DNA from 4 places in the Streptomyces sp. NBC_01017 genome. Region 2 is predicted to be linked to each of the others. Evidence: riboswitches for the same ligand, from Rfam matches in the RefSeq annotation. Region 2 holds a riboswitch; each other region holds the start of a gene.
What was found. A riboswitch is a leader RNA that binds a small molecule or an ion and turns the genes downstream of it on or off. The one in region 2 is predicted to bind cyclic di-AMP.
Positions count from the first base shown of each region.

Region 1: another riboswitch for cyclic di-AMP. It lies ahead of OG331_RS20635 (NlpC/P60 family protein); the one in region 2 lies ahead of OG331_RS15025 (M23 family metallopeptidase).
Region 3: another riboswitch for cyclic di-AMP. It lies ahead of OG331_RS41455 (C40 family peptidase); the one in region 2 lies ahead of OG331_RS15025 (M23 family metallopeptidase).
Region 4: another riboswitch for cyclic di-AMP. It lies ahead of OG331_RS29290 (transglycosylase family protein); the one in region 2 lies ahead of OG331_RS15025 (M23 family metallopeptidase).

Region 1 covers NZ_CP108683.1:4,570,708-4,578,285, reverse strand. Annotated here, with positions in the region: gene OG331_RS20655 (LuxR C-terminal-related transcriptional regulator) at 1-229, shown strand, start outside; gene OG331_RS20650 (NlpC/P60 family protein) at 295-1,365, opposite strand; gene OG331_RS20645 (hypothetical protein) at 1,813-2,166, shown strand; gene OG331_RS20640 (tellurite resistance/C4-dicarboxylate transporter family protein) at 2,144-3,130, opposite strand; gene OG331_RS20635 (NlpC/P60 family protein) at 3,391-4,557, opposite strand; cyclic di-AMP (ydaO/yuaA leader) riboswitch at 4,566-4,734, opposite strand; gene pcrA (DNA helicase PcrA) at 5,100-7,578, shown strand, end outside.
Region 2 covers NZ_CP108683.1:3,277,026-3,284,603, forward strand. Annotated here, with positions in the region: gene OG331_RS15000 (alkaline phosphatase family protein) at 1-213, opposite strand, end outside; gene OG331_RS15005 (DUF5998 family protein) at 215-802, opposite strand; gene OG331_RS15010 (GNAT family N-acetyltransferase) at 855-3,701, opposite strand; gene OG331_RS15015 (HPr family phosphocarrier protein) at 3,892-4,173, shown strand; gene OG331_RS15020 (GntR family transcriptional regulator) at 4,385-5,080, opposite strand; gene OG331_RS15025 (M23 family metallopeptidase) at 5,282-6,064, opposite strand; cyclic di-AMP (ydaO/yuaA leader) riboswitch at 6,078-6,240, opposite strand; gene OG331_RS15030 (M16 family metallopeptidase) at 6,454-7,578, opposite strand, start outside.
Region 3 covers NZ_CP108683.1:9,017,650-9,025,227, reverse strand. Annotated here, with positions in the region: gene OG331_RS41465 (ATP-dependent Clp protease proteolytic subunit) at 68-703, shown strand; gene OG331_RS41460 (hypothetical protein) at 711-1,019, shown strand; cyclic di-AMP (ydaO/yuaA leader) riboswitch at 1,362-1,572, shown strand; gene OG331_RS41455 (C40 family peptidase) at 1,576-2,049, shown strand; gene OG331_RS41450 (LysE family translocator) at 2,115-2,729, opposite strand; gene OG331_RS41445 (LysR family transcriptional regulator) at 2,837-3,751, shown strand; gene OG331_RS41440 (ATP-binding protein) at 3,767-4,225, opposite strand; gene OG331_RS41435 (helix-turn-helix domain-containing protein) at 4,439-5,308, shown strand; gene OG331_RS41430 (DUF397 domain-containing protein) at 5,318-5,545, shown strand; gene OG331_RS41425 (8-amino-7-oxononanoate synthase) at 5,628-6,755, opposite strand; gene bioB (biotin synthase BioB) at 6,902-7,578, shown strand, end outside.
Region 4 covers NZ_CP108683.1:6,370,399-6,377,976, forward strand. Annotated here, with positions in the region: gene OG331_RS29275 (nucleoside triphosphate pyrophosphohydrolase) at 1-131, shown strand, start outside; gene OG331_RS29280 (cytochrome P450) at 251-1,540, shown strand; gene OG331_RS29285 (transglycosylase family protein) at 1,707-2,759, shown strand; cyclic di-AMP (ydaO/yuaA leader) riboswitch at 2,966-3,165, shown strand; gene OG331_RS29290 (transglycosylase family protein) at 3,170-3,853, shown strand; gene eno (phosphopyruvate hydratase) at 4,169-5,449, shown strand; gene OG331_RS29300 (septum formation initiator family protein) at 5,566-6,042, shown strand; gene OG331_RS29305 (DUF501 domain-containing protein) at 6,099-6,710, shown strand; gene OG331_RS29310 (exopolyphosphatase) at 6,707-7,578, shown strand, end outside.

The DNA.
Region 1 (7,578 bases), 1.3 Mb from region 2:
CGCGTCGACGGACGCGCCGCCGGTCGACGAGGACCTCGACCGGCTCACTCAGCGCGAGCGGGAGGTGCTGCGGCTGATTGCGCGGGGGTACGCGTACAAGGAGATCGCCAAGCAGCTGTTCATCTCCGTCAAGACGGTCGAGTCCCATGTGTCGGCGGTTCTGAGGAAACTTCAGCTGTCCAATCGGCACGAGCTGACTCGGTGGGCGACGGCACGGCGTCTGGTGTGATGCCGGGCTCCGGTTCGCGGGCCGAGGTCCGCGGCGGGCCAGGGTATGGCCGGGTCCGGGCCGGGTCACACCACGCGTGTGGCCCCCGCGAACGGCATCTCGTCGAGTGGGGCCACCCGGACCGGGGCCGAGGGGTTCGGGGCGTGGATCATCTGGCCGTTGCCGATGTAGAGGCCGACGTGGCTGATGCCTGAGTAGAAGAACACCAGGTCGCCCGGGAGCAGTTCCGAGCGGGAGACGCGGCGGCCGGCGTCGATCTGGGCATAGGTCGTGCGGGGGAGGGAGAGGCCCGCAGAGCGGTACGCGGCCTGGGTGAGGCCGGAGCAGTCGAAGGCGTTCGGGCCGGTCGCGCCCCAGACGTAGGGGCTGCCCAGTTTTGAGTACGCGTACGAAATGGCCGACGCGGCGCGGGCGTTGGGTGCCTGTGCGGTGGCCGGGCCGGGAGCGGTCAGGGCGTCTCGGGAGCCTGTCGAGGAGCGGGCCGCGCGGTCGGTGCCGCCGCTCGCGCTCTGGAGGCGGGCGCGCTCCTCGGTGGTCAGTTGGGTGAGCAGAGTGCGGGCGGCGTCCAGCTTGTCGGTGATCGTTTTCCTGTGCCCTTGCAGTTCCGCCTGGCGGGACTGCAGCGAGGTCAGTTCGATGCGCGCGGCCCCGCGCAGTTGCTCGATCTCGCGTAGTTGCCTGCGGACGCTCGCGACGGATGCCGCCTGACGGTTGCCGGCGCGTTCGGCGAACTCCGCGCCGTCGAGGTAGCGGTCGGGGTCGTTGGAGAGCGCGAGTTGGAGGGCCGGTTCGACGCCGCCGTCGCGGTACTGCGCCGCGGCCATCGAACCGAGCGCTTCACGCGCCGAGTTGAGTTTCTCCGTCTTGCGGGCTGCCTCGTCCTGCAGCGACCTGATCCGCCGCTCGGCAGCGTCCGCCTTCTCCTTCGCGCCGTTGTACTTCTCGGTCGCGACCTCCGCCTCGTGGTACAGCTTGTCCACCTTCGCCTTGACCTGAGCCGGTGTCAGCTGCGGTTCGGCGTGACCGGTCCCGTCGAAGCCCGTCGCCGTCGCCGCGCCCGCCAGGGCGATCGTCCATGCCGTGCGGGCCGTACTGCCGCCGACCGAGCGCTGACGGGGCTTTCGGTGCGCTGCCACGTGGACTGCACGTCCTTTCGTACGACCGCCTCGTCCCGCACGTCCGCCACGACAGCCTGGGGAGCGGACGGACGACTGCCCGCGGGCGGATGACGCGTCCGGCGACGGCCCACACAGGGGGGAGCGGGCCGCCGCCGGACCTTTCTCGGCGGTGGTGTCCGACTGCCGCCCCTGGCCCGGGCGGCGGTGGGGAGCCGGTCACCTGGTGGAGGACGCTAAACCTGGGTGTGCCGGGGTGGTAACGCGTTGTGCGGAAGTGCCGGGAGTGGATCGTTGGGTGACCGTAAGTGAGCGTGATCGCGAGATGGGGGCGTCTTGTTCACGCTGTGTGCTGACCGATGTGGCGGAATGGGGGGTGGGCGGGGGCTGCGGGGTGCTATGGGGCGCATATATGCAAGACCGGGGCGGTGGTGGGTGCCCTGACGGGGCTGATTAGGCTCCGGCCCCATGGACGTACTCATCCACCTTTTCGTCGGTCTGCACATCATCGGTATCGCCGCGTTGCTGGGTGGTTTCTTCACCCAGATGAAGGCGATGGGCCAGGGCACCGCGCGGTTCGTGCCCGCGATGCTGCACGGCGCGCTGACCATGCTGGTCACCGGCGTCATCCTCGTCGGCCTCAACCAGGCGGACGATCAGTCCGTCAACAACATCAAGATCGGCGTGAAGCTGGCGCTGCTGATCGTGATCCTCGGGCTGGTGTACGTGAAGCGGGACGAGGAGACGGTGGACAAGCGGCTCTTCGGGTTGGTGGGGCTGCTGGCCATGGTGAACGTCTTCATCGCCGTTCTGTGGACGTGACCTCGGTGTAGCTCAGTACTGCGCCTGCCGCGACCGCAAGCCATGCCGCGACGGCGATCCACAGCAGTGCCTCGCCGGGGGTCTTGAGCCACGGGACGTCCACTGCGGTGGCGACGGCGAGGACCGCCGCGGCCGTCATGCCCATGGGGAACACGGTTGCCCAGCGGCGTACGTCGTAGCGCAGCCGTGGCCGGCCGATCTCGGCGAGGAGCAGGACGGCGTACCAGGCCAGGTCCAGGACGAGTAGGGCGACGGTCACCGTGCGCAGGACGTCGGTGTCGTCCTCGTTCCAGAGGTACAGGCTGGCGCTGTCGGCCGACATGAGCTTCGAGCCGGCGAGTGCGGAGATGGCGAGGGCGCCGCCTGCCACCCAGTGGTCGCCGGCGCCCCTGGTCACCTGCCGCAGGTCGAAGCGGGTCAGGGCCATGACGTAGAGCACCAGGCCGAGCCAGAACAGGACCAGGGCCGCGTGGGCGAGCCATGCCGTGGACTCGGTCGCGGCGAGGGTTGCGGCCAGGACGGCGAGGCCCTGGGTGGCCACGCAGCTGAGGAAGACCGCGCCGGGCATGCGGGGGTGCAAGCGGCGTACCACGGCGATGAGGAGGCCCGGCCAGAGCAGAGCCGCCAGGGCCAGTAGGGCCTTGGCGAGGGGTTGCCAGCCGAGGGTGGCGAAGCGGGTGCCGAGAACCGCCGTCGCTGCGATGGCGGTGAGGGCGGCGGGGGTGGCTGCCTCTTTGAGCCACCTGGCGCGGTCCCGGAGGAGCCTCGCGGTGAAGCCGCCCGCGAGGGCCAGCCAGGCTGCGCAGGCGAGGGCGAGGGCGATTCGGGACAGGGTTTCGTAGCCGGCCTGGTGGAGGGCGACCGACAGGATGCCGGTTGCCATGACGGCGGCGCCGGCGGTGGGGGGACTCTGCGACCACCAGGTGTGGAGGGGGGATGCGGGGGTGGTCGTGGGGGCGGGCATGGGGTCGATGCTAGGGATTGGGGGGTGTGGGGTGGGTGGGGGCACGCGCGCGTGTGGGGTGAAATGCACGTCTGCCGCGCGACGGTTGGGCGACGGGTGCCTGCGGCGGCCCGCTCGGGTGAGTGGGGGTTCGCGTAGCGCCTGACTGTTCGTTGTGGGTCGGGGCCGTGCCACCGTACGCGGGTGCGGGTGCGGGTGCGTTTGCCGCACCACTACGCGCGCGTGGCGGAGGCAGTGCGCCACGCGCGCGTGTGTGTTCGTCAGGCCGGGCGGACCACGCTGTGGATCGACGACTCTCCGTCGTAGTAGATCGATTCCTCGCGGACGTACGCGCCGGGCTTCGGGGCGTGGATCATCATGCCGTTGCCGATGTAGAGGCCTACGTGCGTGATGTCGTCGTAGAAGAAGACCAGGTCGCCGGGCTGGGCGCTGGAGACGGGGACCGCGGTGCCGGCGTTGACCTGGTCGTAGGTGACACGGGGGATGTCCACGCCTGCGGCCTTCCAGGCGCCCTGGGTGAGGCCGGAGCAGTCGTAGGAGTCGGGGCCGGTGGCGCCCCAGACGTACGGCTTGCCCACCTGGGCGCGGGCGAAGGCCAGGGCCTTCTCGGCCTTGGTGGCGTACGAGGAGTCCGACGCCGACGAGTCGGAGGAGGACGAGTCGGACGAGGAGTCGTTGCTCTCCTGCTGCTGCGCCGCCTCCTGGCGCCGGCGCTCGGCCGCCTCTTGCTGCCGGGCCAGTTCCGCCGCCTTGCGGGCGGCCTCCTCCTGCTTGCGCTTCTCGATCGCGGCGAGGCGGGCCTTCTCCTCCGCCGTCAGCTTCGACAGCAGTTCGCGTGCGTCGGCGAGCTTCTTCTGGACGGTGGACTTGGCCGTCTGGAGGTCGTTCTGCGACTCGGTGAGCGTTTCGAGGCTCTGGGTGGCCTCCTTGCGCTTCTTCATCGTCGCGGACTGCTGGGTGAAGTAGTCGTCGACCGATTCCTTCTGGCGGCCCGTCATGCGGTCCATCAGCTGGGTCTGGTCGAAGTAGTCCTGCGGGCTGTCAGCCAGGAGGAAGGTCGCCGTGTCGGGGGCCGAGGTGCCCGTGCGGTACTGGGCGGCTGCGTTGCGGCCGAGTTCCTCGCGCGCGTCGTTGAGCTTCTGGGTGCGCTGGGCGACGTCGTCGAGGAGGGTGTCGACGCGCTTGCGCTGCTTTGCGGTCTTCTCTTTGGCCGCGTTGTACTTCTCGGTCGCCGACTCCGCCTGGCGGTAGAGGTCGTCGACCTTCTTCTCGACCTCTTCGAGGCTCGGTTTGTCGTCCGTCGAGGGGCTCGCGTTGGCCGTCTGGGACAGCAGGGCGACGGAGGTGAGGGCCGCCGTGGCGAGGGCGGGGGTCCGTATGCCTGCTACGCGCGTACCAGCGGGACGCGACTTGCGGTGCGACGCCAAGGGAGGCGACTCCTTCCATGCTCCGCCTACCGAGTTAGCTGTCGGGTTCGGGCGGATGGTTAGGAAGGGTTGCCCTACGGCCGCTCCCCGGGCGGGAGTCGGGCCGATTCACCCCAAGTTCGGTGGGTCCCCGGCTCCGGGTGCACGGCGGCGCTCCGGACTCGGCGGAGGCCGTGCGGCCCGGCGACGTTCGCCGGTGGGGGTCGTACGGCCTGTCCGGCACGGTAGCCAACTCGTGTGGCCCCTGTGAAGGTTGATGTTCGATATGCCCGATACATTTTCGTGACCTTGGCGATGTGTGCCGTGGATCGTGGTCGATGTGGCGGGGTTGGTGGTCAGTTGTGAGCGTTTTGGGTTTTGAGGGTATTTCGGCCGACTCGGGTCGGTTGGTTTCGGGGGATTGCGGATCGTAATGGGGTGGTTCTGGAGGGTGAGGGGAGTGTTTGGGGTGCGTGGGTTCTGAAGATCGGTGAGTGCTGAAACAGGTGATGTTCTCAGGGCGGCGGCGGGCTGTCAGTGGGGCGCCCTAGACTCGGAGAGCGATGAGCAGCCTCTTTGACGACAGCTTCCTGGCGGGCCTCCAGGCCCCGCGGGCCCATGCGGGCGAACCACCACCGCCGCCCGAGGACGATCACGCTCCGGAGCCGGTTCCGGACGATCTGTTCGGCGGGAAGTTCGACGTGCCGCCGGACCGGGACGACTACTACCGCGACGGCGCCCCGCGCCCGGCCCTGGATGCGGCAGCGCTGCTGGCGGGGCTGAACGAGAACCAGCGTGCGGCCGTCGTCCACTCCGGCGGCCCGCTGCTCATCGTGGCTGGCGCCGGGTCCGGCAAGACGCGTGTGCTCACCCATCGCATCGCGTACCTGCTGGCCGAGCGGAATGTGCATCCGGGGCAGATCCTCGCGATCACCTTCACCAACAAGGCCGCGGGTGAGATGAAGGAGCGCGTCGAGCAGCTCGTCGGCCCGCGCGCGAACGCGATGTGGGTGATGACCTTCCACAGCGCGTGCGTGCGCATCCTGCGCAGAGAGAGCAAGAAGCTCGGGTTCACCTCGTCGTTCTCGATCTATGACGCCGCCGACAGCAAGCGGCTGATGGCGCTCGTGTGTCGTGATCTGGATCTCGACCCCAAGCGGTTTCCGCCCAAGTCCTTCAGCGCCAAGATCAGCAATCTGAAGAACGAGCTGATCGACGAGGAGGACTTCGCCGCCCAGGCGACGGACGGCTTCGAGAAGACCCTCGCGCAGGCGTATGCCCTGTACCAGTCGCGGTTGCGGGAGGCCAACGCCCTCGACTTCGACGACCTGATCATGACGACGGTCAATCTGCTGCGCGCCTTCCCGGACGTCGCCGAGCACTACCGCCGGCGGTTCCGGCATGTGCTGGTCGATGAGTACCAGGACACCAACCACGCGCAGTACGCGCTGGTGCGCGAGCTCGTCGGTACCAGTGAGCACCCCGTCGACGTGCCGCCGAGCGACAACGACATCCCGCCCGCCGAGCTGTGCGTGGTGGGTGACGCCGACCAGTCGATCTACGCCTTCCGGGGCGCCACCATCCGCAACATCCTCCAGTTCGAGGAGGACTACCCGGACGCGACGACGATCCTCCTGGAGCAGAACTACCGCTCCAGCCAGACGATCCTGACCGCCGCCAACGCGGTCATCGAGCGCAACGAGTCCCGGCGCCCCAAGAACCTGTGGACCAACGCGGGCGCCGGTGCGCGCATCACCGGCTACGTCGCGGACACCGAGCACGACGAGGCGCAATTCGTCGCCGAGGAGATAGACCGACTGACGGATGCGGGCGATGCGAAGGCCGGTGACGTCGCCGTCTTCTACCGGACGAACGCCCAGTCCCGTGTCTTCGAAGAGATCTTCATCCGCGTCGGCCTGCCCTACAAGGTCGTCGGCGGGGTGCGGTTCTACGAGCGCAAGGAGGTCCGGGACGTCCTGGCCTACCTGCGCGTGCTGGCCAACCCCGAGGACTCCGTACCGCTGCGGCGGATCCTGAACGTCCCCAAGCGGGGCATCGGCGATCGCGCCGAGGCGATGATCGACGCGCTTGCACAGCGGGAGAAGATCAGCTTCCCGCAGGCGCTGCGGCGGGTCGACGAGGCGTACGGCATGGCCGCGCGGTCGACCAACGCCGTCAGGCGGTTCAACACGCTGATGGAGGACCTCCGTACGATCGTCGAGTCCGGTGTGGGACCGGCGACGGTCCTGGAGGCGATCCTCGAACGGACCGGGTACCTGGCCGAGTTGCAGGCCTCCACCGACCCTCAGGACGAGACCCGTATCGAGAACCTTCAGGAACTCGCGGCCGTGGCCCTGGAGTTCGAGCAGGAGTCGGCTGAGGATGAGGCCTCCGGTGGGCTCGCGGCCTTCCTGGAGCGGGTCGCGCTCGTCGCCGACTCGGACCAGATCCCGGACGAGGACGAGGACGGCTCCGGCGTCATCACCCTGATGACCCTGCACACCGCCAAGGGCCTGGAGTTCCCGGTCGTCTTCCTCACCGGCATGGAGGACGGCGTGTTCCCGCACATGCGCGCCCTCGGCCAGACCAAGGAGCTGGAGGAGGAACGGCGGCTCGCGTACGTCGGCATCACGCGCGCGCGTGAGCGGCTGTATCTGACGCGCTCGTCGATGCGGAGTGCGTGGGGGCAGCCCTCGTACAACCCGCCGTCCCGCTTCCTGGAGGAGATCCCGGCGGCGCACGTGGACTGGAAGCGGACGGGGGCGACCTCGCCCGTGTCCTCCGGTCCGGCGGCCGGCGTGGCGGCCTCGCTGTCCTCGTCCCGTTCGCGCTCCTCGGCGTCGGGGGCGTCCGGGTTCGCCACCCGGCGGACCTCGGAGAAGCCGGTCGTCCAGCTGGCGGTCGGGGACCGGGTCACGCACGACCAGTTCGGGCTCGGCACCGTGACGGCGGTCAAGGGCACGGGCGGGAACGCCGAGGCGACGATCGACTTCGGGGACACCAAGCCGAAGCGGCTGCTGCTGCGGTATGCGCCGGTGGAGA
Region 2 (7,578 bases):
GAGCTGCTCCCAGCCGAGGCCGTCGATCAGGAACACGCAGGCGCGGTCGGCGGCGGCCAGCTCGGGGATCGCGGCGGTCATGTCCGGTACGGCCATGCCGGCGGCCAGCGTGGGCAGCAGATCGGCGAGCGAGCCGCTGCCGTACTCGGGGACGGGCGCGGAGTCGACGGCGAGGGGTTCCGGGTAGGAGTCCCAGGCGGTGGGCTGGATCATCTCAGCGGGCGATGTCCGCGGTCGCCTCGGAGAGCGACTGAGCGAAGGTGAGCGCCTGGCGCACGGTCTCCGGTCCGTCGCCGGCCTCGCTGACCCGCAGGCTGAGGTCGTCCGCCGTGGAGCTGCCCGTGTAGCCGTGGTCGGCCTCGCAGTTGGGGTCCCCGCAGGCGGCGGGCTCCAGGTCGAGCCGGGCGACCGCGCCCCACCCGATGGTGAGCACGATCTCGCGGGGCAGCGTGCCCGGCGTGTACGACTCCGGGTTGGCGACGACGCGGCTGACGACGACCGAGGAGATCCGGCCGAGCTTCACGGACTCGGTGGACGTCGTGGCGTACGGCGTCGGGGAGGTGCTGTCGGCGGCCTGCTCGTCGGTGTGGCTGACGATGAAGCGGTTGTGGGTGAGGACGAGCACGGTCACGTGCCGCCGCACCTCGTTCTGGTCGAACGTCGTCTCCTGATGGACCAGGTACGACCGGATGGGCTCGCCGCCCACAGCGGCCTCCACCGCCTCGGCCACGAGGGCCGGGTAGTAGCCGCTGCGCTCGATCGCCGCACGCAGCCCCTGGGTCGTCGTACTGGTCTTGGCCATGACGCCCATCCTACGGGGGCGCACTGACTGCGAGGCACCGCTGCGGGCGCTCTCAGTACGTCGGCAGGGTCCTCGGCCCGAGGTCGTCCCGCGCGGGTGGCGGCGCGAGGCGGACGGAGGCGCCGAGCACGCTCAGGCCGTGGGTGGCGACGACGACCGGTTCCAGGGTGACCGCGACGACCTCGGGGTGGTCGTCGACCAGCCGCGACACCCGCAGCAGCAGCTCCTCCAGCGCAGGCGTGTCGACGGGAGTGGAGCCGCGCCAGCCGAAGAGGAGCGGTGCCGTCCGGATGGAGCGGACGATCGAGGTCGCCTCGCGGTCGGTGACCGGGATCAGCCGGTGCGCCATGTCCCCGAGCAGCTGCGAGGCCGCACCGGCGAGACCGAAGGACAGCACGGCACCGGCCGCCGGGTCGATCACGGCCCGTACGACGGTGTCGACGCCGCGTGGTGCCATGCTCTGCACGACCGGCCGCAGCTCCTCCGGCCTGCCGAACAGTTCGGTCAACTCGGCGTACGCCCGCCGCAGTTGCTCCTCGTCGGCGAGATCGAGCCGCACGCCGCCGAGGTCGGCGCGGTGCCGCAGGTGCGGGGCGGTGGCCTTGAGGGCGACGGGGTAGCCGAGAGTGCGGGCGGCGTCGGCGGCGGCGTCCGGGGTGGGCGCGTGCAGGGCTCGGTGCACGTCGATGCCGTACTTCCCGAGCAGGTCGCAGGTCTCGTCCGTGCCGAGCGTGAGCCCCTGCCCGCGCGCGAGCAGCCCGCCGATCAGCTGGGCGGCGCCCTTCTCGTCGATGTCCTCGTACTCGGGCACCTTGCCGGGGTCGGTCGCGTCGCGCCGCCACTGCGCGTAGTTGACGGCTTCGGCGAGGGCGCGGACGGCGCGCTCGGCGGCGGGGTAGGCGGGGATGAGGGTCGTCGGGCTCTGCGGGGTGTCCGGCTGCTCGGCCGGGTTCCCGGCCCGGAAGTCCAGGGGGCGGAACGGGTGGGGGCGGACCATGGCGCCGGGCGCCTTGCGGTCCGCCTGCGGTGCGGTGCTCGCCGCGGCCGACAGGGCTTCGGCGAGGCCGCCCAGCTCGACGTGGACCACCAGCACCGGCTTCCCCGGCACCTGCTCGGCCGCCGACCGCAGGGCCTGTGCCAGCTCGGCGTCGCCGGTCGACGCGTCGCCGATCGCGGGTATGGCGGTGACGACGACCGCGTCGCACGTCTCGTCGGCGAGCGCGTGCGACAGCGCCTCGTGAAAGTCCCCCGCCGATGCCCCCGTCGTCAGATCCAGCGGCGGCAGCGGCCGTAGCCCCTCGGAGAGACACGCGTCGTACGTCAGCAGCCCCAGCGACTCGGAGTTGCCGAGGATCGCGACCCGCGGGCCGGTCGGCAGCGGCTGGCGCGCGAGCAGCAGGCCCGCGTCCACCAGCTCGGTGATCGTGTCCACCCGGATCACCCCGGCCTGCCGCAGCAGCGCGGACACCGTGGCGTGCGGCAGCCGCGTGGCGCGCACCGCATGGCCCTGCGGCGCCGCGCCGCCGTGGCGCGCGCCCTGCACCACGACCAACGGCTTGGCCGCCGCCGTACGCCGGGCGAGGCGGTTGAACTTGCGCGGGTTGCCGATGGACTCCAGGTACATCAGGGCGACGTCGGTGTCCGGGTCGTCGTACCAGTACTGAAGGACGTCGTTGCCGGACACGTCGGCCCGGTTGCCGGACGAGACGAAGGTCGACACCCCGGTGACCCCGGTCACACCGCCGCCGCGCCGGTGGAGCCGGGACAGCAGCGCGATGCCGATCGCGCCGGACTGCGCGAACAGGCCGATGCGGCCCGGGCGGGGCATCTCGGGGGCCAGGGAGGCGTTCAGCCGTACGTCGGCGGAGGTGTTGATGATCCCGAAGGCATTCGGGCCGATGATGCGCATGCCGTACGCGCGTGCCTGCCGTACGAGTTCACGCTGCCGCTCGCGGCCGTCGGGCCCGCTCTCGGCGTACCCGGCGGAGAGCACGACCAGCCCCTGCACGCCGTGCTCGCCGCATTCGGCGACCACGTCGGGGACGTACGCGGCCGGCACGGCGACCACCGCGAGGTCGACCTGCTCCTCGATGTCGCGCATGGAGCGGTGCGCGGGCACGCCGTCGAGTTCCTTGAGGTCCTCCGGGAACGCCCTGTTCAGCGCGTACAGCCGTCCCGTGAACCCGGCGTCGCCGATGTTGCCCAGGACGCTGCGGCCCACTCCGCCCGGGGTGCGGCCGACGCCGATGACGGCGACCGAGCCGGGCACCAGCAGCCGCTGCACGGACCGGGCCTCGGCGCGCTGTTCGCGCGCGTACTGCACGGCGAGCGAGCGGTCCGTCGGCTCCAGGTCGAACTCCAGGCGGACGACGCCGTCCTCGAAGCTGCGTTTCTGCGTGTACCCGGCGTCCGTGAACACCTTGATCATCTTGTTGTTGGCGGGCAGCACCTCGGCCGCGAAGCGGCGGATGTCGCGCTCGCGCGCGACGGCGCCGATGTGTTCGAGCAGAGCGGAGGCGACGCCGCGGCCCTGATGGGCGTCCTGGACGAGGAAGGCGACCTCGGCCTCGTCGGCGGGGGCGGAGGCGGGCATTCCGTCGGTGCCGATCCGGTCGTAGCGTACGGTGGCGATGAACTCGCCGCCCACCGTGGCCGCGAGTCCCACCCGGTCCACAAAGTCGTGGTGCGTGAAGCGGTGGACGTCCTTTGCGGACAGCCGCGGGTAGGGCGCGAAGAAGCGGTAGTACTTCGACTCGTCCGACACCTGCTCGTAGAAGCTGACCAGGCGCTCGGCGTCATCAACGGTGATGGGGCGGATGCGCGCGGTGCCGCCGTCGCGCAGCACCACGTCGGCTTCCCAGTGGGCGGGGTACGCGTGCCTGTCCGAGGCGCTCTGCATGGGGCCCAGAGTACGGCTCGCGTACGACAACGGCGCGAGGCAGTCTGTTCAGGACGTACGTGGGGTCGAGGCCGCGACCCCACGGTCACCTCGGGAGGGGACGTTCGTCAGACGTTCGTCCAGTTCCGTCGTGCTTCACGGGTGTGGGAAACTGGTCTAGACAACCCTGAGAACCGAAGGGCAGCATCACATGGCTGAGCGCCGCGTCAACGTCGGCTGGGCCGAGGGCCTCCACGCCCGCCCCGCCTCCATCTTCGTCCGAGCCGCCACGGCCACAGGCGTCCCGGTGACGATCGCCAAGGCCGACGGCAACCCCGTCAACGCGGCCTCCATGCTGGCCGTCCTGGGCCTGGGTGCCCAGGGTGGCGAGGAGATCGTCCTCGCCTCCGACGCCGAGGGTGCGGACGCCGCCCTCGACCGGCTGGCGAAGCTGGTCTCCGAGGGCCTCGAGGAGCTGCCCGAGACGGTCTGAAGGACCTGAGCGGGACTCCCGCAGCAAGCGGTGAAGCCGCGCTCGCCTTTCCGGCGGGCGCGGCTTCACTGTTTTCGGCGCTGGCTTCCTGTTTTCGGGCAGGCGGTCCCTCTTTCGAGATCGGCGGGCCCGAGAATTTCCCGCACATCCGAAAAAGGGCAGCGGAAATTCGCCGCCTCCGAATATCTCCTCTTTGTATACGGCGCCCGTGTTAATGCCGCAGGCTCGGCATGTTTACGGGATGTTGCGAATTCCTCACACGCTCCGTGCGGTCACCGCGGGAGCCGAAGCGCAGCCGGTGCCCGGAGATCGAGCGCTCGGTGTGCAGCGCCGTGATCGCGCGGGCGCGCTCGCCGTCGCCACGCGCCACCGCGTCCACGATCGCGCCGTGCTCGGTCCAGGACTCCACGGGGTTGACCGGCGCCTCGACGGCGTACATCCAGGCGATCTTGTGGCGCAGCTGGGTCAGCATCGAGGTCAGGGCGGGGCTGCCGGAGGCCTGGGCCAGCGTCTCGTGGAACCAGCCGCCCAGGGAGCGCAGGTCCTCGCTGTTTCCCCGCCTGGCCCGCTCCTGGCCCAGCCTGACCAGGCCGCGCAGGACCTTCAGATGGGCCTCGGTGCGCCGCTGGGCGGCCCGGGAGGCGCCGAGCGGCTCCAGGAGGGTGCGCATCTCCAGCAGGTCGGCGGCCTCCTGCTCGCTCGGTTCGGCGACGCACGCGCCCGCGTGCCGCCGGGTCACCACGAAGCCCTCCGCCTCCAGGGTGCGCAGGGCCTCGCGCACGGGGACTCGGGAGACGCCGTAACGGCGGGCGAGGAGTTCTTCGGTGAGCCTGCCGCCGCGCGCGTGGACCCCGGCGACGATGTCGTCCCGGATCGCGGTGCATACCGAGTGCGCCGGAATACGCATGACCGACCTCCGCCTTAATCCCCGTGAAACGTCGACGAATGACGTGTGTTCAGTGACTCTATTGCAACCGGCCGGAATTTCCGACGGGGGGCCGGAATCCATGGATATTTTTTGGACAGCGGGCCGTTCGAAACGCCGAAAGCCCCGGCTCGGGGAGCCGGGGCTTTCGGAAGGCGCGGTGTGAGCGTCAGAGGTGGGGCGTCAGAGGTTCACGCCGTGCGAGCGCAGGTACGCGACGGGGTCGATGTCGGAGCCGTACTCCTGCGTCGTGCGGGCCTCGAAGTGCAGGTGCGGCCCGGTGACGTTGCCGGTGGCGCCGGACAGGCCGATCTGCTGACCGGGGGTGACGGTCTGGCCCACCGAGACGGCTATGGACGACATGTGGCCGTACTGGGTGTACGTGCCGTCGTTCATCTTGATCACGACCTGGTTGCCGTACGACCCGCCCCAGCCGGCCTCCACGACGGTGCCGGAGGCCACCGAGTGGACCGAGGTGCCGCTGGCGGCATGGAAGTCGACGCCGGTGTGGCTGCCGGAGGACCAGAGGGCGCCGCCGGTCTTGTAGCCCGTGGAGACGTACGAGCCGGAGATCGGGGCGACGTAGGACAGCAGGCGCTTGCGCTCGGCCTCGCGGGCGGCGCGCTCCTTGGCCTCGCGCTCCTTCTTCGCCTTCGCGGCGGCCTTCTTGCGTGCGGCCTCCTCGGCGGCCTTCTTGCGGGCCGCGGCCTCCTTGGCGGCCTGCTCCTGGGCGGCGGCCTGGGCGTCGATCTGGTCGGCGATCGAGTTCTCGACGGAGACGACGGGGATGAGGCCGGTCTGTTCGACGGCCGGTTCGGCGGCGAGCGCCGGGGCGGCCAGGGTGCCGATCACGCCGGTGGCGGTGAGTGCGGCGACGCCCGCGGCGCGGGCGGTGGTGCGCTCGAAGCGGCTGGGGCGACGGTGCTTCCCCGCGGGACGCTTCCCGGTGGCGCAGGTGAACGCCATGAAGTGGCTGATCCTTTCCTTCCTTCTCGCCTACCGGGTTAGCTGACGGGTTCGGAGCAGGAAGGTCTCCTACGGACCCCCTCGCGGCTGCGCGGGCGTCCGATTCACCCCAGGGACTTCGATGGGTCCCCGGCTCCCCTGGCTCGCGCCGTACGGGGACTCGGCGATGGCTGTCCGGTGCCGCGGGCGCGGCGCAGTGCCTGACGGACAGCCCGGAAGACGCTAAACGGGGCATCTTTCAATCCCCAAACGGATCCTGCCTTTTGTAGTGCATCCCACAGGTCAGACAGGCAACCTCTCCCTCAATTCGGGCATAAAGGGGCCCTGGTGACTCTTCAGTCACCAGGGCCCCTACGCGTGCGTGCCGTCTCCGGCTCCGCGCCAGTCCCCTACTCGGCCGCCACGACGCTGACTTCGCCGATACCGAGGGCCTCGACGGGCTCCCGGATCTCGGCCGCGTCGCCGACGAGGATCGTCACCAGGCGGTCGACCGGGAAGGCGCTCACGGCCGCGGCGGTGGCCTCGACGGTGCCGGTGGCGGCGAGCCGCTGGTACAGCGTCGCCTGGAAGTCGTCGGGCAGGTTCTGCTCGACCTGGTCGGCCAGCGTGCTCGCCACGGCGGCGGCGGTCTCGTACTTCAGCGGCGCCACCCCGACGAGGTTCTGCACGGCGAAGTCCCGCTCGGCGTCGGTGAGTCCCCCGTCGGCGACACCGCGCAGGACCTTCCAGAGGTCGTCCAGGGCGGGACCGGTGTTCGGCGTGTCCACGGAGCCGCTGATGGCGAGCATCGCCGCACCCGAGCCGTCCGGGGCGGAGAGCAGGACCTGCCCGAACGCGCGCACACCGTAGGTGTAGCCCTTCTCCTCGCGCAGGACCTTGTCCAGGCGGGAGGTGAGGGTGCCGCCCAGGCAGTACGTGCCGAGCACCTGCGCGGGCCAGACGCGGTCGTGCCGGTCGGGGCCCACGCGCCCCATCAGCAGCTGCGTCTGGACGGCGCCGGGACGGTCCACGATGACGACGCGCCCGGTGTCGTCCGCAGTCACCGGCGGGACCGGCCGGGGCTGGGCCGGGGAGCCGGTCCAGGCGCCCAGGGTGTCGCCGAGCAGGGCGTCGAGGTCGACGCCGGTGAGGTCGCCGACGACCACGACGGTGGACGTCGCCGGGCGCACATGCCGCTCGTAGAAGGCGCGTACGCCCGCGGAGTCGATGCCGGCGACCGTGTCCTCGGTGCCCTGGCGCGGGCGGGACATGCGCGAGGTCGCCGGGAACAGCTGCCTGGACAGCTCCTTGGCGGCGCGGCGCGAGGGGTTGGCCAGCTCGTGCGGGATCTCGTCGAGGCGGTTGCGCACCAGGCGCTCGACCTCGGCGTCCTCGAACCCGGGCGCCCTGAGCGCGTCGGCGAGCAGACCGAGAGCCTTCGGCAGCCGGGAGACGGGCACCTCGAGGCTGACGCGGACGCCGGGGTGGTCGGCGTACGCGTCGAGCGTGGCGCCGCAGCGCTCCAGCTCGGCGGC
Region 3 (7,578 bases), 5.7 Mb from region 2:
GCTCCCTACATTACGTCATGTACGTCCTGTACATTTTTTACAGGCACCCGGCAAGGGAGCGTGAGCCATGACCCGACCGTCAGCCCGCTATGTACTGCCCGAGTTCACCGAGCGCACGAGTTCAGGCCTCAGGACGCAGGATCCGTACTCGAAACTGCTGGAGGAGCGGATCGTCTTCCTCGGCACGCAGATCGACGACATCTCGGCGAACGACGTGATGGCCCAGTTCATGTATCTGGAGCACAAGGACCCCGACCAGGACATCTCGCTGTACATCAATTCGCCCGGCGGCTCGTTCAGCTCCATGTCGGCGATCTACGACACGATGCAGTACGTCACCTGCGACGTGGAGACGATCTGCCTGGGCCAGGCCGGCGCGTCCGGCGCGGTGCTGCTCGCCGCGGGCACGCCGGGGAAGCGGTTCGCCCTGCCCGGGGCCCGAGTGGTGATCCATCAGCCGGGGCTGCCCGAGCCGGTCGAGGGCCAGGCCAGCGATCTGGCCATCCAGGCCGACGAACTGACGCGGATTCGGGGCAGCCTGGAGGAGATGCTCGCCCGGCACACCGGGCGCACCCGCGAGCAGGTGTCGAAGGACATCGAGCGGGACAAGATCCTGAACGCCCAGGAGGCGCTGGAGTACGGACTGGTGGACCGGATCATCCCCAGCCGCAAGGCGACCCTCGCGCCGCCCACGGGGCGGTGATCGGCCGGTGCTGCCACCCGAGTTGCCGCCCCTGCCCGCGCTGACCCGTGCGGAGGGCGAGTTGATCGACCGTTATCTCGATGTGGTGGACCTGCTCGGCCGGATCAACCCGGCGCAGGACGGCGACACCTACCGCGGACTGCGTGCCGCCCAGGCGCTCGTCCGCAAAGCGGCCGAGCTGCGGGACGCGCTGGCGCTGATGCACCAGCGGGGCGAGACGGAGCTGCACGCTCCCACGCTCGCGCGTGCGCTGCGCGTGCTGGACGGGGAGCGCCGCACGGCTCGCGTCACGCTGCCGCCGCGCTCCGACAGTTGACGACGTGTACAGGCCGGCCCCGGACGTCTCGATCTCACTGACGACGCGTCCGGAGCAAGGCTGAAACGGACCAAACGGCGTACCCCCTTTCGGCGTAGCCGTGGCTCCTTTTGCGGGCCCGTCAGGGTTGCGCAACGGGCATGAGTCCACGGCGGAACAAGGCGCTCCATCGCTGGTCCGGGACGCCTTCGCCCTCTGGACACCCTCTCGAACACACGGGTACCCACCCGAACGGGTGAGTGGTGACTAACACCACAAATCACCGGTTCCGCTGGGTATTTCGCTCATCCGTGCACCAAGATCCCTGTCTGACGACAAGCCCCCGCCGCAGCGGCGGGGCGGTCCGGGCGGACGCCGAGTCCTGCCGCCGCCCGGATGACCGGTCGACAGGAGTGGATCGGCAGGAGTGGAGGACCCGAGCAAGACGGGTCGCCGGAGCGGACGTTCGTTCGATCCGAGCAGCCCTTGGGGTGAAGCCGCAGCAATGCGGCCGGGCAACTTCGCCAGCCCGAATCCGACAGGTCATCCTTCACAGGCGGCTGACGAAGGGTTGCGCATGACTGCGCTCAATCGTGTCCCGTCGCTCATGGCCCGGGCCGGTACGGCCTCGGCTCTCACCATCGCCGCAGTGGGCGGCTCGATAGTGGCGCCCGGCTTCACGTCCGAAGCGGAGGCAGCCACACCGGCGACGAAGGCACTTCAGATCGCGGCCTCCAAGAAGGGCTCCCCGTACAGGTGGGGCGCCACGGGGCCGAACCGGTTCGACTGCTCCGGGCTGACGCTGTACTCGTTCAAGAAGGCGGGCAAGAAGCTGCCCCGCACGGCGGCCCAGCAGTACAACAAGACCCGCCACATCTCCGCCAACAGCCGCAAGGCCGGAGACCTGGTGTTCTTCCACTCGGGGTCGTACGTCTACCACGTCGGCATCTACGCCGGGAAGGGAAGGATCTGGCACTCCCCCAAGAGCGGGGACGTGGTAAAGCTGCAGAAGATCTGGACCAGGAGCGTCTGGTACGGCCGGGTCAAGTGACCCACCCCGGGGCGATGGCGGCGGCCTGACACGCCGTCATCGCCCACGGGGCACGAGAAAGGCCGTCAGACGGCCATCAGCGGCCCGGCAAGGAGCCCGACGCCGAAGGCCGTCAGCGCGACGCCGGTGACGGTCGTGACCGCCCGGGCGGCGCGCGGCCGGCGCAGCCACCGCCCGAGCCGGTCCACCAGCAGCGCGACCGCCTGGAACCACACCAGCGCGATCGCGAGCACGATCAGTGCGAGCAGCAGCGTCCGGGGCAGCGCGGGAGCGCCCGCGGGCACGAACTGGGGCACCACGCTGAGGAAGGTCAGGGACGCCTTCGGGTTGAGGGCGTTGGTGACGAAGCCCTGCCGCAGCGGTCGCCCGGTGGAGTCCTCGCCCGTGTCCGCCACTTCACCGCGCCGCCGCCGCAGGGTCTGGACGCCCAGATACAACACATAGACCCCGCCGACCACTTGGAGCGCACGGAACAGCGCCGGTACGGCGGCCAGGACCGCGGCGACCCCCAGCACCGCCAGCGTCACATGCACCAGCATCCCGGCCCCGATCCCGAGCGCGCAGGCGATGCCGGCCCGGCGGGAGACGAGGGCGTTGCGCACGACGACGGTGAAGTCGGCGCCGGGCATGGCGACGAGGCCGGCGGAAACCCCGGTGAAGGCGATGAGCTGAGCGTCCATGGCACTCAGCGTGCCGGGCGGAAGCCTTCAGCAGGTATGTCGAATATCCTGGGCTAGCCTAAAGCATTGCTTTAGGCAGACAGGCTTGGACGGACGAGGGGCCCGGCATGTACGACGCGACCAGGCTCGCCGCCCTGGTGGCGGTCGCCGAGGCGGGTTCGATCACCCGGGCGGCCGAGCGGCTCGGCTACACCACGCCCGCGCTCTCCCAGCAGCTAGCCAAGCTGGAGCGCGAGGCGGGCACCGCACTTCTGGTACGGCATCACCGCGGAGCGCGGCTGACAGGTGCGGGCGAGCTGCTGGTGGCGCGGGCGCGGCGGGTGCTCGACGAGCTGGAGCGGGCACGGCACGAGCTGGCCCGGCTGACCGGCCTGTCGGGCGGCACGCTCCGGCTCGGCACCTTCCAGACCGCGGGCATCCATCTGCTGCCGCCGGCCCTCAGCGCCTTCCGGCGGGCCCATCCGGACGTGGAGCTGACGGTCGCCGACTACGAACCGTCGGCGGGTGTCGCCGCCGTGGCGGCCGGGGAGGTGGATCTGGCGCTGACGCACGCGTATGAGCCGGGCGACCCGATCCCGCTGACGTCCTCGGTCCGCGTCGAGCCGATCCTCGTCGAGGAGCTGGTCCTGGTGTCCGCTCCGGGCCACGCCCTCACCAGCGGGACCGCACGGCTGCCGCTGGCCGAGCTCGCCGGGCAGCCGCTGATCAGCATGGCGCCGGACGCTCCGGCCCGGCGGGGTGTGGAGGCGGTGCTGGCCCGGGCGGGGGCCCTGCCCTCGGTGCTGGTGCCGACGCCGGGGTATCTCCTGGTGTGCGCGCTGGCCAGTGCGGGGCTCGGGGTCGCGGTCGTACCGGAGATGGTGGCGCGTACGTCGGTCACGCCGGTCGGGGTGCGCGCGCTGGAGGGCGCTGAGCTGCGCCGTACGATCTCGGTCGCCTTCCGGAGCGAGGAGGCGGCTCCGGCTGCGGATGCCTTCCGGGCTCTGCTGCGCGGCTCGTTCGGCCGGTCGCGGCAGACCTGAGGGGTGGGCCTGCGGCTACGGTTCCTGGGGTCCTGCGATCGGCACGGGTTCCGCGGGCACCGTCCACGGCAGTTCGATGGAGATGGTCTTGCCGCCTTCGCGGGTCGGGCGCACTCTCAGCTTGCCGCCGCATTCCGCGGTCAGCCAGCGGATGATGACCAGGCCACGGCCGTTGTCCTGCTGGACGGCGGCGGGCAGTCGCTTGGGGAAGCGGGGGTGGCTGTCGGTGACCCCGATGCGCAGGTGTTCGTCACGGTCGAGCACGAGGTCCACCGTGAAGGTGGGTGACTGGCCGAGGGTGTGCTGTACGGCGTTGGTGGTGAGTTCGGAGACGATCAGGCGAATGGTGTCGGCCGCTTCCGTGTCCGGTGGCAGTCCCCACTCCGCAAGGGTGGTGACCACATAGGTTCGGGCCGCGGAGACCGAGGCGGGATCGCTCGGCAGAGTGACGGATGCTTCCAAATGGTCTGCCATGGCGATGTCGTCCCTTTCCCAACGGGACCGCAGTCCGACACGGAGCGGAGGGTTCGAGTACGGTCCCGGACTGGTGCTTCGTCGCCAGACTGCCATTACCAGGGCCGTCACGGTGCCGATCCCCCGAGATATGCATATATCTGTCGCTCGAAGCGGTGAACTCTGCGACGGCAGACCGTATTTGGACGGCTCGGTTGGAGTAAGGAGTTGCGCATGCAGCACGGTCCCGCGGTGCGCCGCCGGAAACTGGGCGCGGAACTGCGTGCGTTGCGCACCGGGGCCGGGCTCACCAGTGGTGAGGCGGCCCGGCTGGTGGGCTGGCACCAGTCCAAGGTGAGCCGGATCGAGACGGGTGCCAGCGGGGTGAAACCGGCCGATGTGCGGTTACTGCTCGACGTCTACGGCGTACAGGATGTCCAACTACGCCAGTTGATGCTGGCGCTGGCGGGCTCCGACGGGGGTGACGGCCGGGATCACTGGTGGCACGCGTACCGCGGAGTGCTGCCGACGACGTACCGCGACTTCATCAGCCTGGAGTCCCAGGCGAGCGCGATGCGCACGCTGGAGACCTCCGTGGTGCCCGGGCTGCTGCAGACGCCCGAGTACGCCCGCGCGGTGACCCGGGCCGCGGTGGGCGGGCTCGACGACGACGCCGACGAACGCCTGGACGCTCTGGTCGCGGTCCGTCTGGCCAGGCAGGACGTGCTGCGCGCCGAGCCGCCGCTGGAGCTGAGTGCGGTGCTGGACGAGGCGGTGCTGCGCCGGGAGATCGGCGGGCCCGAGGTGATGGAGCGGCAGTTGAGGCGGCTGGTGGAGGCGGCGCGACTGCCGCAAGTGCGGCTGCAGGTCCTGCCGTTCGCGGCCGGCGAGCATATCGGCATCACCGGGCCTTTCGTTATCTTCTCATTCTCGCGCACTTCTGATCTGGATGTGGTTGTTCTCGACCACTTGACGAGTAGCCTCTACCTCGAACGGAAAGAAGACCTCCAGGCCTACACGGAGGCCTTCAACGCCCTTCGGATCCACGCCCTTTCGCCCGAGGAATCGATGGATTACATCGCCGCACTGGCTGGCGGCGCGTAAGGAGGCACCATGACCGCCCTGCCTCGGAAGGTGAGTTCAAGCACCGAACTGCCTGGTGCACGATGGCTGCGCAGCAGCTACAGCACCGGAGCCAACAACTGCGTCGAGACGGCGCGGCCGCACTCGGGTCCCTGGACCGGGCTGCTCGCCGTGCGCGACTCCAAGGACCCGGCCGGACCCGCGCTGCTCTTCTCCCCCGAGAGCTGGGCGGGCTTCATGGCGGCGCTCCAGTCCTGACAGTTTCCCGATCAGCCTGACCGATTCCGATCATTTCCGATCGGTGCGGCCGGGCGCGACGGCAGGGCCGTGTCACGCCGACTCATGGTCGTGTCTCGCCGATGACCCGTACAGCGCGTTCGATCTGCCCCTCGGAGAGGTCCGCGCGGGCGGTGAGCCTCAGCCGTGAGATGCCGTCGGGGACGGAAGGAGGTCGGAAGCAGCCCACGGCCAGGCCCGCCGCACGGCACTCGGCCGCCCAGCGCACGGCCTCCTCCGGGGACGGCGCGCGCACGGAGACGACCGCCGCGTCCGGACGTACGGCTTGATGGCCCGCGGCGGTCAGGCGAGCGTGCAGTTCGCTCGCCACCTCGCGGGCCCGTGCCGCGCGCTCCGGCTCGCGGCGCAGCAGTCTCAGTGCCGCCAGGGCCGCGCCCGCCGCCGCGGGGGCGAGGCCCGTGTCGAAGATGAAGGTCCGGGCCGCGTTGACCAGGTGGTCGATCACCCGGGCGGGGCCGAGCACGGCGCCGCCCTGGCTGCCGAGCGACTTGGACAGCGTGACCGTGACGACGACGTCGTCGGCGCCCGCGAGCCCCGCCGCGTGCGGGGCCCCGCGGCCGCCGGCGCCGAGCACCCCCAGGCCGTGGGCGTCGTCGACGACCAGCCCGGCGCCGTGTTCCCGGCAGGCCTCGGCGAACCGGGCCAGCGGGGCCGCGTCGCCGTCGACCGAGAAGACGGTGTCGGACACGACGACGGCGGGCCCGTCGTGCGTCTGGAGCGCCTTGCGCACGGCGTCCGGGTCGGAGTGGGCGACGACCTGTGTCGTACCGCGCGCCAGCCGGCAGCCGTCGATCAGCGAGGCGTGGTTGCCCGCGTCGGAGACGATCAGCGAGCCGTGCGGCGCCAGCGCGGTGACCGCGGCGAGGTTGGCGGCGTAGCCGGACGAGAACACCAGGGCCGCCTCGACACCGCAGAAGTCGGCCAGCTCGCGCTCCAGCTCGGTGTGCAGCTCCGTCGTGCCCGTGACGAGCCGGGAACCGGTCGCGCCGCCGCCCCACGCCCGCGCGGCCCGCGCCGCTCCCTCGGTGACCTCGGGGTGGCGGGCCAGGCCCAGGTAGTCGTTGCTCGCGAGGTCGAGAAGCGGCGATTCGGCGGGGCGGGGGCGCAGGGTCCGCACGAGTCCGGCGCGGCGGCGCAGCTCCGCCTGCTCGTCGATCCAGCCGAACGCCATGACTCCTCCGGGCTTTTGTAGGCAGTGGACAGACACTAGCCGCAGCGGCGGGCACCCACGGTGTGGCAATACCCACACATCGAATGGACAGGGTTGTGCAAACTCTCCTTGGCTCGGAGCCCCTCCGTACGTCAGGATCAGCTCCCATGGACCTGCTGAACACGCTGGTGGACAAGGGGCTTCGGCGCGAGCTGCCGACCCGCGAGGAAGCCTTGGCCGTCCTCGCCACTTCCGACGACGACCTGCTCGATGTGGTGGCCGCGGCCGGGAAGGTGCGCCGGCAGTGGTTCGGCCGACGGGTGAAACTCAACTATCTCGTCAACCTCAAGTCGGGCCTGTGTCCGGAGGACTGCAACTACTGCTCCCAGCGGCTCGGCTCGACCACCGGCATCCTCAAGTACACCTGGCTCAAGCCCGACGAGGCCTCCCAGGCCGCGGCCGCCGGTTTGGCGGGAGGCGCCAAGCGGGTCTGCCTGGTGGCGTCCGGACGCGGCCCGACCGACCGTGACGTGGACCGGGTCTCCAAGACCATCAAGGCGATCAAGGACGAGAACGAGGGCGTCGAGGTGTGCGCCTGCCTCGGCCTCCTCTCCGACGGCCAGGCCGAGCGGCTGCGCGAGGCGGGCGCGGACGCCTACAACCACAACCTCAACACCTCCGAGAGCACCTACGCGGACATCACGACCACGCACACCTACGCCGACCGCGTCGACACCGTGAACAAGGCGCACGCGGCGGGCCTCTCGGCCTGCTCGGGTCTGATCGCGGGCATGGGCGAGAGCGACGAGGACCTGGTCGACGTCGTCTACTCACTGCGCGAGCT
Region 4 (7,578 bases), 3.1 Mb from region 2:
TCGGCTACGAGCTCCTCGCGATGGCGGTCCGCGCGGAGGCCGCCGGGGTGGACCCGGAGGCGGCCCTGAGGGTCGCGGCTCGGACCTACCGGGATGCCGTGCGGGCCGCCGAGGGGGTGTCCCCTCAGTAGGGAGCGGGGCCGGAACAGGCAGCGGGAGCCGGGGCGGCAACGGTTGGCGGGGAGCGGAGGTCGGACTGGCGGCGGTTGGCGGGGACCAGGCGCCGGACCGGCAGCGATACCGTCAAGGAGTGACCAACCAGCCCACCCCCACCGGCACCACCCCCGGACCCCCCGGACCCCCCGACCTCTTCACCTGGGAGTTCGCGACCGACCCCTACCCCGCCTACGCCTGGCTCCGCGAGCACGCCCCGGTCCATCGGACCCGGCTGCCCAGCGGTGTGGAGGCCTGGCTGGTCACCCGGTACGCCGATGCCAAGCAGACGCTCGCGGACAACCGGCTCTCCAAGAACCCGGCCCACCACGACGAGCCCGCGCACGCCAAGGGCAAGACCGGTATCCCCGGTGAGCGCAAGGCCGAGCTCATGACGCATCTGCTCAACATCGACCCGCCGGACCACACCAGGCTGCGCAGGCTGGTCTCCAAGGCGTTCACGCCTCGCAGGGTCGCCGAGTTCGCGGCCCGGGTGCAGGAGCTCACGGACCACCTGATCGACCAGTTCGCGGCGAAGGGGAGCGCCGACCTCATCCACGAGTTCGCCTTCCCGCTCCCCATCTACGCCATCTGCGACCTGCTCGGCGTCCCCCGCGAGGACCAGGACGACTTCCGGGACTGGGCGGGCATGATGATCCGCCACCAGGGCGGCCCCCGCGGCGGTGTCGCGCGGTCGGTGAAGAAGATGCGTGGCTATCTGGCCGACCTCATCCACCGCAAGCGGGAAGCCCTGCCCGAGGAGCCCACGCCCGGTGAGGACCTCATCTCCGGTCTCATCCGGGCTTCCGACCACGGAGAGCACCTCACGGAGAACGAGGCCGCGGCGATGGCCTTTATCCTCCTGTTTGCCGGTTTTGAGACGACCGTGAACCTGATCGGCAACGGCGTCTACGCGCTGCTCACGCACCCCGAGCAGCGCGCCCGCCTGCAGGCGTCCCTCGCCGCCGAGGAGACCGGCCTCCTCGAAACCGGCGTGGAGGAACTCCTGCGCTACGACGGCCCCGTAGAGCTCGCCACCTGGCGCTTCGCCACCGAGCCGCTCACCATCGGCGGGCAGGACATCGGGGCCGGTGACCCCGTTCTCGTCGTCCTGGCCGCCGCCGACCGGGACCCGGAGCGGTTCGCCGACCCCGATGTCCTCGACCTCGGCCGCCGGGACAACCAGCACCTCGGCTACGGCCACGGCATCCACTACTGCCTCGGCGCCCCGCTGGCCCGTCTGGAGGGTCAGACCGCCCTCGCCACGCTCCTCACCCGACTCCCGGATCTCCGACTCGCCGTGGACCCGGGGGAGTTGAGGTGGCGCGGAGGTCTCATCATGCGAGGGCTGCGCACACTTCCGGTGGATTTCACACCAGTTGAGTGAGTGCGTCCACCTCGTCAAACGTGACACGCGCTCAATTCTGTGATCTTCACGTGATCTACGCGGCATTAACTTGTGACAAGTGATCGAATGCCTATACGTTCACGGATCAACGACGGCGCCAGGTTTCACGCGCCGCGGTCAATGCTGTCTCGTGAAAGGTCCCCGCATGCTCTCCGGGAACGGTCGTCACCGTCGCCCCCGTCAGGCGCCGGCTCTCCTCGTCGCGGCCGGAGTGACCGGGTCCGCCATCGCCATCCCGCTGCTCGGCGCCGCGAGCGCGAGCGCCGCCGACGGCACCGTGTGGGACAAGGTGGCCGAGTGTGAGAGCGGTGGCTCCTGGAGCACGGACGAGGGCAACGGGCGCTACGGCGGACTGCAGCTGACCCAGGACGACTGGGAGCAGTACGGCGGCCTCGACTACGCCCCGCGCCCCGACCTGGCGAGCCGTTCCCAGCAGATCGCCGTGGCGCAGGAGATCCTCGCCGACCAGGGAACCAAGCCCTGGGGCACGTGTGCGGTGCTCAACGGGCTCACCCCGAAGAACGGCTTGGTCGACCTCGACACCGGAGTGGACGATGACTCGCCCTCCACAGTGTCCGGGTCATCCGGCTTGCTTGATTCGTCCGGCTCGTCGGGTTCGTCTAATTCGTCCGATTCCTCGGGTTCCTCGAACTCGTCGGCCCCGACCGACGACTCGTCGAGCTCGTCGAGTGAATCCCCCGGCGCTTCGTCCGAATCGCCCCGGGATTCATCCTCTTCCCCCTCTTCCCCCTCTTCTTCCCCTTCTTCGTCTTCGCCCTCTTCGTCGTCCAAGGCGGACAGCTCCGCGAAGCCCGATGCGTCACCCGACGCCAAGGCCTCGAAGTCGCCCGACAGCTCCCCCGTGGAGACCTCGGACGGGGACAATCAGGACAACTGGGTGCAAGATGTGGGCGCCTGGAGCCTCGTCGACACCGGCGCGCTCACCGGCGAGGAGGCCGGCTCCGGTCGGCACCGCGGGCCCAGCGCCGACGAGAGCGAGACGGTGGACCCGGCCCCCGAGTCCTCCGGTCGCCACGCCTCGTACAAGGTCCGCGCCGGCGACACTCTGGCCTCCATCGCCGACTCCCTTGACCTCGACGGCGGGTGGCGGGCGCTGTACGACGCGAACAAGGGCGCCATCGGCGGCAACGCGAACGACATCGTCCCCGGTCAGACCCTGGACGTCCCCGTCGAATAAGGGCCGAACGGGGCGAAAAGCAGCGGGAGTTCGCGCCACCTTTCGCACCTGAATGTCCGTTTTGGATGCAGTGAGAGATAGATCTCAGAAGCCCTGATCGTCTTTGTAATTCCGGGAATCGGGTGTCTACGGTCGTGATCGCTCGTCACCGCGAGCCCCGGCTGCCGCAACGCCGAATCCTGCCAGCGGCCGCACGGGAACAGTCGTCGCGTCAAGCGCCGTAGGCAGGAGCGGGGGACCCAAGGTAAGCGCCGGGTCCGGCAGTTGAGGCCCTTCGGGGCCGCACGGCCGGAGTCGGCTTGGGGTGAAGCCGCGCTACGCGAGCCGAAAGGCGGACGAGCGCGGCCGGGCAACTCAACCGGCCCGAACCCGACAGCTCACCTCGCAGGCGTCGGTGAGGGGATCCAACCATGCTGTTTTCCAGCAAGGGCAAGCACCGTCGTCCGTCCAAGGCCGCCCGCGCCATAGCCGTCGTCGGCGTCACCGGCGCCGCCGCCGTCGCCGCCCCGCTGATGGCGGCCGGCAGCGCCTCCGCCGCCACCGCCTCCGAGTGGGACGCCGTCGCCCAGTGCGAGGCCGGCGGCAACTGGTCCATCAACACCGGCAACGGCTACTACGGCGGCCTGCAGTTCTCCGCCTCCACCTGGGCCGCGTACGGCGGCACGGCGTACGCCTCCACCGCCGACCAGGCCAGCAAGGCCCAGCAGATCGAGATCGCCGAGAAGGTTCTCGCGGGCCAGGGCAAGGGTGCCTGGCCGAACTGCGGCACCGGCCTGTCGAGCGCCGCGTACAACGGCTCCGGGTCCTCGCAGAGCACCGAGGCCGCCCCTCGCGCCGCCGAGGAGCAGCCGGCCTCCCGCTCCGCCGAGCGTCCGGCGGCCGAGAAGAAGTCGACCAAGACCGTCACCACCCCGACCGGCAAGAAGGTCAAGAAGGGCGACGGCGAGTACAAGGTCGCCAAGGGTGACACCCTCAGCTCGATCGCCGAGAAGAAGAAGGTCAAGGGCGGCTGGGAGAAGCTGTTCCAGCTGAACAAGGACATCGTCGAGGACGCCGACCTGATCTACCCGGGTCAGCAGCTGCACCTGAAGTAATACGCGGCAGTAGCTGAACCGCAGTGCCCTCACATCCGTGGAACTCATCATGAAGACCTCGTGAGGGCCACCCCCGTCCCCACGGGCTCCCCGCTCCGGTGCGTGTTCCCCCGTACGCACCGGGGCGGGGCTTTTTCTTTCCCTGTAAGTCACCCACCCTTTGTTCCGGTAGGGAACAATGGGTACGGTTCGGTCCTGTCCACGGGACGGTCGGTCGGCTGCCGATGTCCCCGGGGCGGTTAGGCTCTAGTCGCAAGGCTCACAGCCCCGCACCACCAGCGACACAGTGCTTCACATCCCAAGAAGGAGATGCTCGTGCCGTCCATCGACGTCGTCGTAGCCCGGGAAATCCTGGACTCCCGAGGCAATCCCACGGTCGAGGTCGAGGTCGGCCTCGACGACGGCAGCACGGGTCGTGCTGCTGTTCCGTCCGGCGCTTCGACGGGCGCCTTCGAGGCCATCGAGCTCCGCGACGGCGACTCGAACCGTTACCTCGGCAAGGGCGTGGAGAAGGCTGTCCTCGCCGTCATCGAGCAGATCGGCCCGGAGCTGGTCGGCTACGACGCCACCGAGCAGCGCCTGATCGACCAGGCGATGTTCGACCTGGACGCCACCGACAACAAGGGCTCCCTCGGCGCCAACGCCATCCTCGGCGTCTCCCTCGCCGTCGCCCACGCCGCCTCCGAGGCCAGCGACCTCCCGCTGTTCCGCTACCTGGGCGGCCCGAACGCGCACCTGCTGCCGGTGCCGATGATGAACATCCTGAACGGTGGCTCGCACGCCGACTCCAACGTGGACATCCAGGAGTTCATGATCGCCCCGATCGGCGCGGAGTCCTTCTCCGAGGCCCTGCGCTGGGGCGCCGAGGTCTACCACACGCTGAAGAAGGTCCTGAAGAGCAAGGGTCTGGCCACCGGCCTCGGCGACGAGGGCGGCTTCGCCCCGAACCTCGGCTCCAACCGCGAGGCCCTCGACCTCATCCTTGAGGCGGTCAAGGAGGCCGGCTACACCCCCGGCGAGCAGATCGCCCTCGCGCTCGACGTCGCCGCGTCCGAGTTCTACAAGGACGGCGTCTACACCTTCGAGGGCAAGGAGCGCTCGGCCGCCGAGATGACCGAGTACTACGCGGAGCTCGTCGACGCGTACCCGCTCGTCTCCATCGAGGACCCGCTGTTCGAGGACGACTGGGACGGCTGGAAGACCATCACCGACAAGCTCGGTGACAAGGTCCAGCTCGTCGGCGACGACCTGTTCGTCACCAACCCCGAGCGTCTGGCCCGCGGCATCGACGAGGGCGCCGCCAACGCCCTGCTGGTGAAGGTGAACCAGATCGGCTCGCTCACCGAGACCCTGGACGCCGTCGAGCTGGCCCAGCGCAGCGGCTTCAAGTGCATGATGTCCCACCGCTCCGGCGAGACCGAGGACGTCACCATCGCCGACCTGGCCGTCGCCACCAACTGCGGCCAGATCAAGACCGGCGCCCCGGCCCGCTCCGAGCGCGTCGCCAAGTACAACCAGCTGCTGCGCATCGAGGAGATCCTCGACGACGCGGCGGTGTACGCCGGCCGCAGCGCGTTCCCGCGCTTCAAGGGCTGAGCCGCTGAGCCGCTGAGCCCCAACCTGGGGTGAGGCTTAGCCAGTCGTACGTACGTCCCCGTACTCGGTCCCGTACCGTGTGCGGGGACGTACGCATGTGAAACGGGAGGCGGGACATGGCCGTCAAGGATCGGGACCGGTTCTCCACCGCGACCAGGATCCGGTTGCTCGGCGAGCAGACGGCGGCCCGTGTCTACCGCTCCCAGACGAAGCGGCAGGCCCGGCGCTCCAGGCTCACCGGACGCGCCGCGCTGCTCGCGCTGGTCGTCTGCACCATGGTCGTCGCCCTCGCCTACCCGATAAGGCAGTACGTCTCCCAGCGCGCCGAGATCGCGGACATGCAGCAGGAGAAGGAAGACGCCGCACAGCGGGTCGAGCAACTGCGCGACGTCAAGGCACGCTGGCAGGACGACGCCTACGCCGAGCAGCAGATCCGGCTGCGGCTGCATTATGTGATGCCGGGGGAGACCGGCTACATCGTGATCGACCCGGACGCGGCCAAGCAGTCGCGCGCCGAGCTGGGTGCGGCCGACCGCCCCTGGTACGCGAACATCTGGGACGGGGTCGACAAGGCCGACGCGTCCCGGCAGTGAACCGATCGTCCGGACCGGTCGAGAGACCGCCGACGAGAACAGACAGAAAGACAGGCATGGAAACCGCCCCGCCGCCCACCCCGCGCACCGAGCCCACCGACGCGGACGTCGAGGCCTTCAAGCAGCAGCTCGGGCGTCCCCCGCGCGGGCTGCGCGCGATCGCGCACCGGTGCCCGTGCGGGCAGCCGGACGTCGTCGAGACGGCCCCGCGGCTGCCCGACGGCACGCCCTTCCCGACGCTGTACTACCTGACGTGCCCGAAGGCGTCGTCGGCGATCGGCACGCTGGAGGCGAACGGCGTGATGAAGGAGATGACCGCGCGGCTGGAGTCCGACCCGGAGCTGGCCGCGGCGTATCGCTCGGCGCACGAGGACTACATCCGGCGGCGCGACGAGATCGAGGAGCTGACGGGCTTTCCGAGCGCGGGCGGTATGCCGGACCGGGTGAAGTGTCTGCACGTGCTGGTCGCGCACTCGCTGGCCGCGGGGCCCGGTGTCAATCCGCTGGGGGACGAGGCCATCGCGATGCTGCCGCAGTGGTGGAGCAAGGGCGCGTGCGTGACGCTCCCCGAGAAGTCCGGGGCGTCCGGGAACTCCGGGGCGTCCGGGAACTCCGAGGCGTCCGGGAACTCCGAGGCGTCCGGGAAGTCCGAGGAGGACGGCCGGTGACCCGCGTCGCAGCCATCGACTGCGGTACGAACTCCATCCGGCTCCTCGTCGCCGACGTCGACCCGCAGACCGGGGAACTCGTCGACCTGGACCGCCGTATGACCATCGTGCGGCTCGGCCAGGGCGTCGACCGCACGGGGCGGCTCGCGCCCGAGGCGCTGGAGCGGACCTTCGCCGCCTGCCGTGACTACGCGGCGATCATCAAGGAGCACGGCGCCGAGCGGCTGCGGTTCGTCGCCACGTCGGCCTCCCGCGACGCCGAGAACCGGGACGAGTTCGTCCGCGGGGTCATGGACATCCTGGGCGTCGAGCCCGAGGTCGTCACCGGGGACCAGGAGGCCGAATTCTCCTTCACGGGCGCGACGAAGGAGCTCGTGGGGCGCGAGGACCTGCACCGCCCCTACCTCGTCGTGGACATCGGCGGCGGGTCGACCGAGTTCGTCGTCGGCGAGGAGCACGTCCGCGCGGCGCGCTCCGTGGACGTCGGCTGCGTGCGGATGACCGAGCGCCATCTGGTCCGCGACGGCGTCGTCTCCGACCCGCCCTCCGAGGAGCAGATCGCCGCGATGCGGGCCGACATCGAGGCGGCCCTCGACCTGGCCGAGGAGACGGTGCCGCTGCGCGAGGCCAGGACGCTGGTGGGGCTTGCCGGTTCGGTCACCACGGTGTCGGCGATCGCGCAGGACCTGCCCGAGTACGACTCGGCCCGCATCCACCACTCCCGGATCAGTCACGACCGGGTCCGCGAGATCACCGACTGGCTCCTGCACTCCACCCACGCCGAGCGCGCGGCCGTACCGTCCATGCACCCGGGGCGAGTTGACGTCATCGCGGCGGGCGCGCTGGTGCTGCTCGCGATCATGGAACG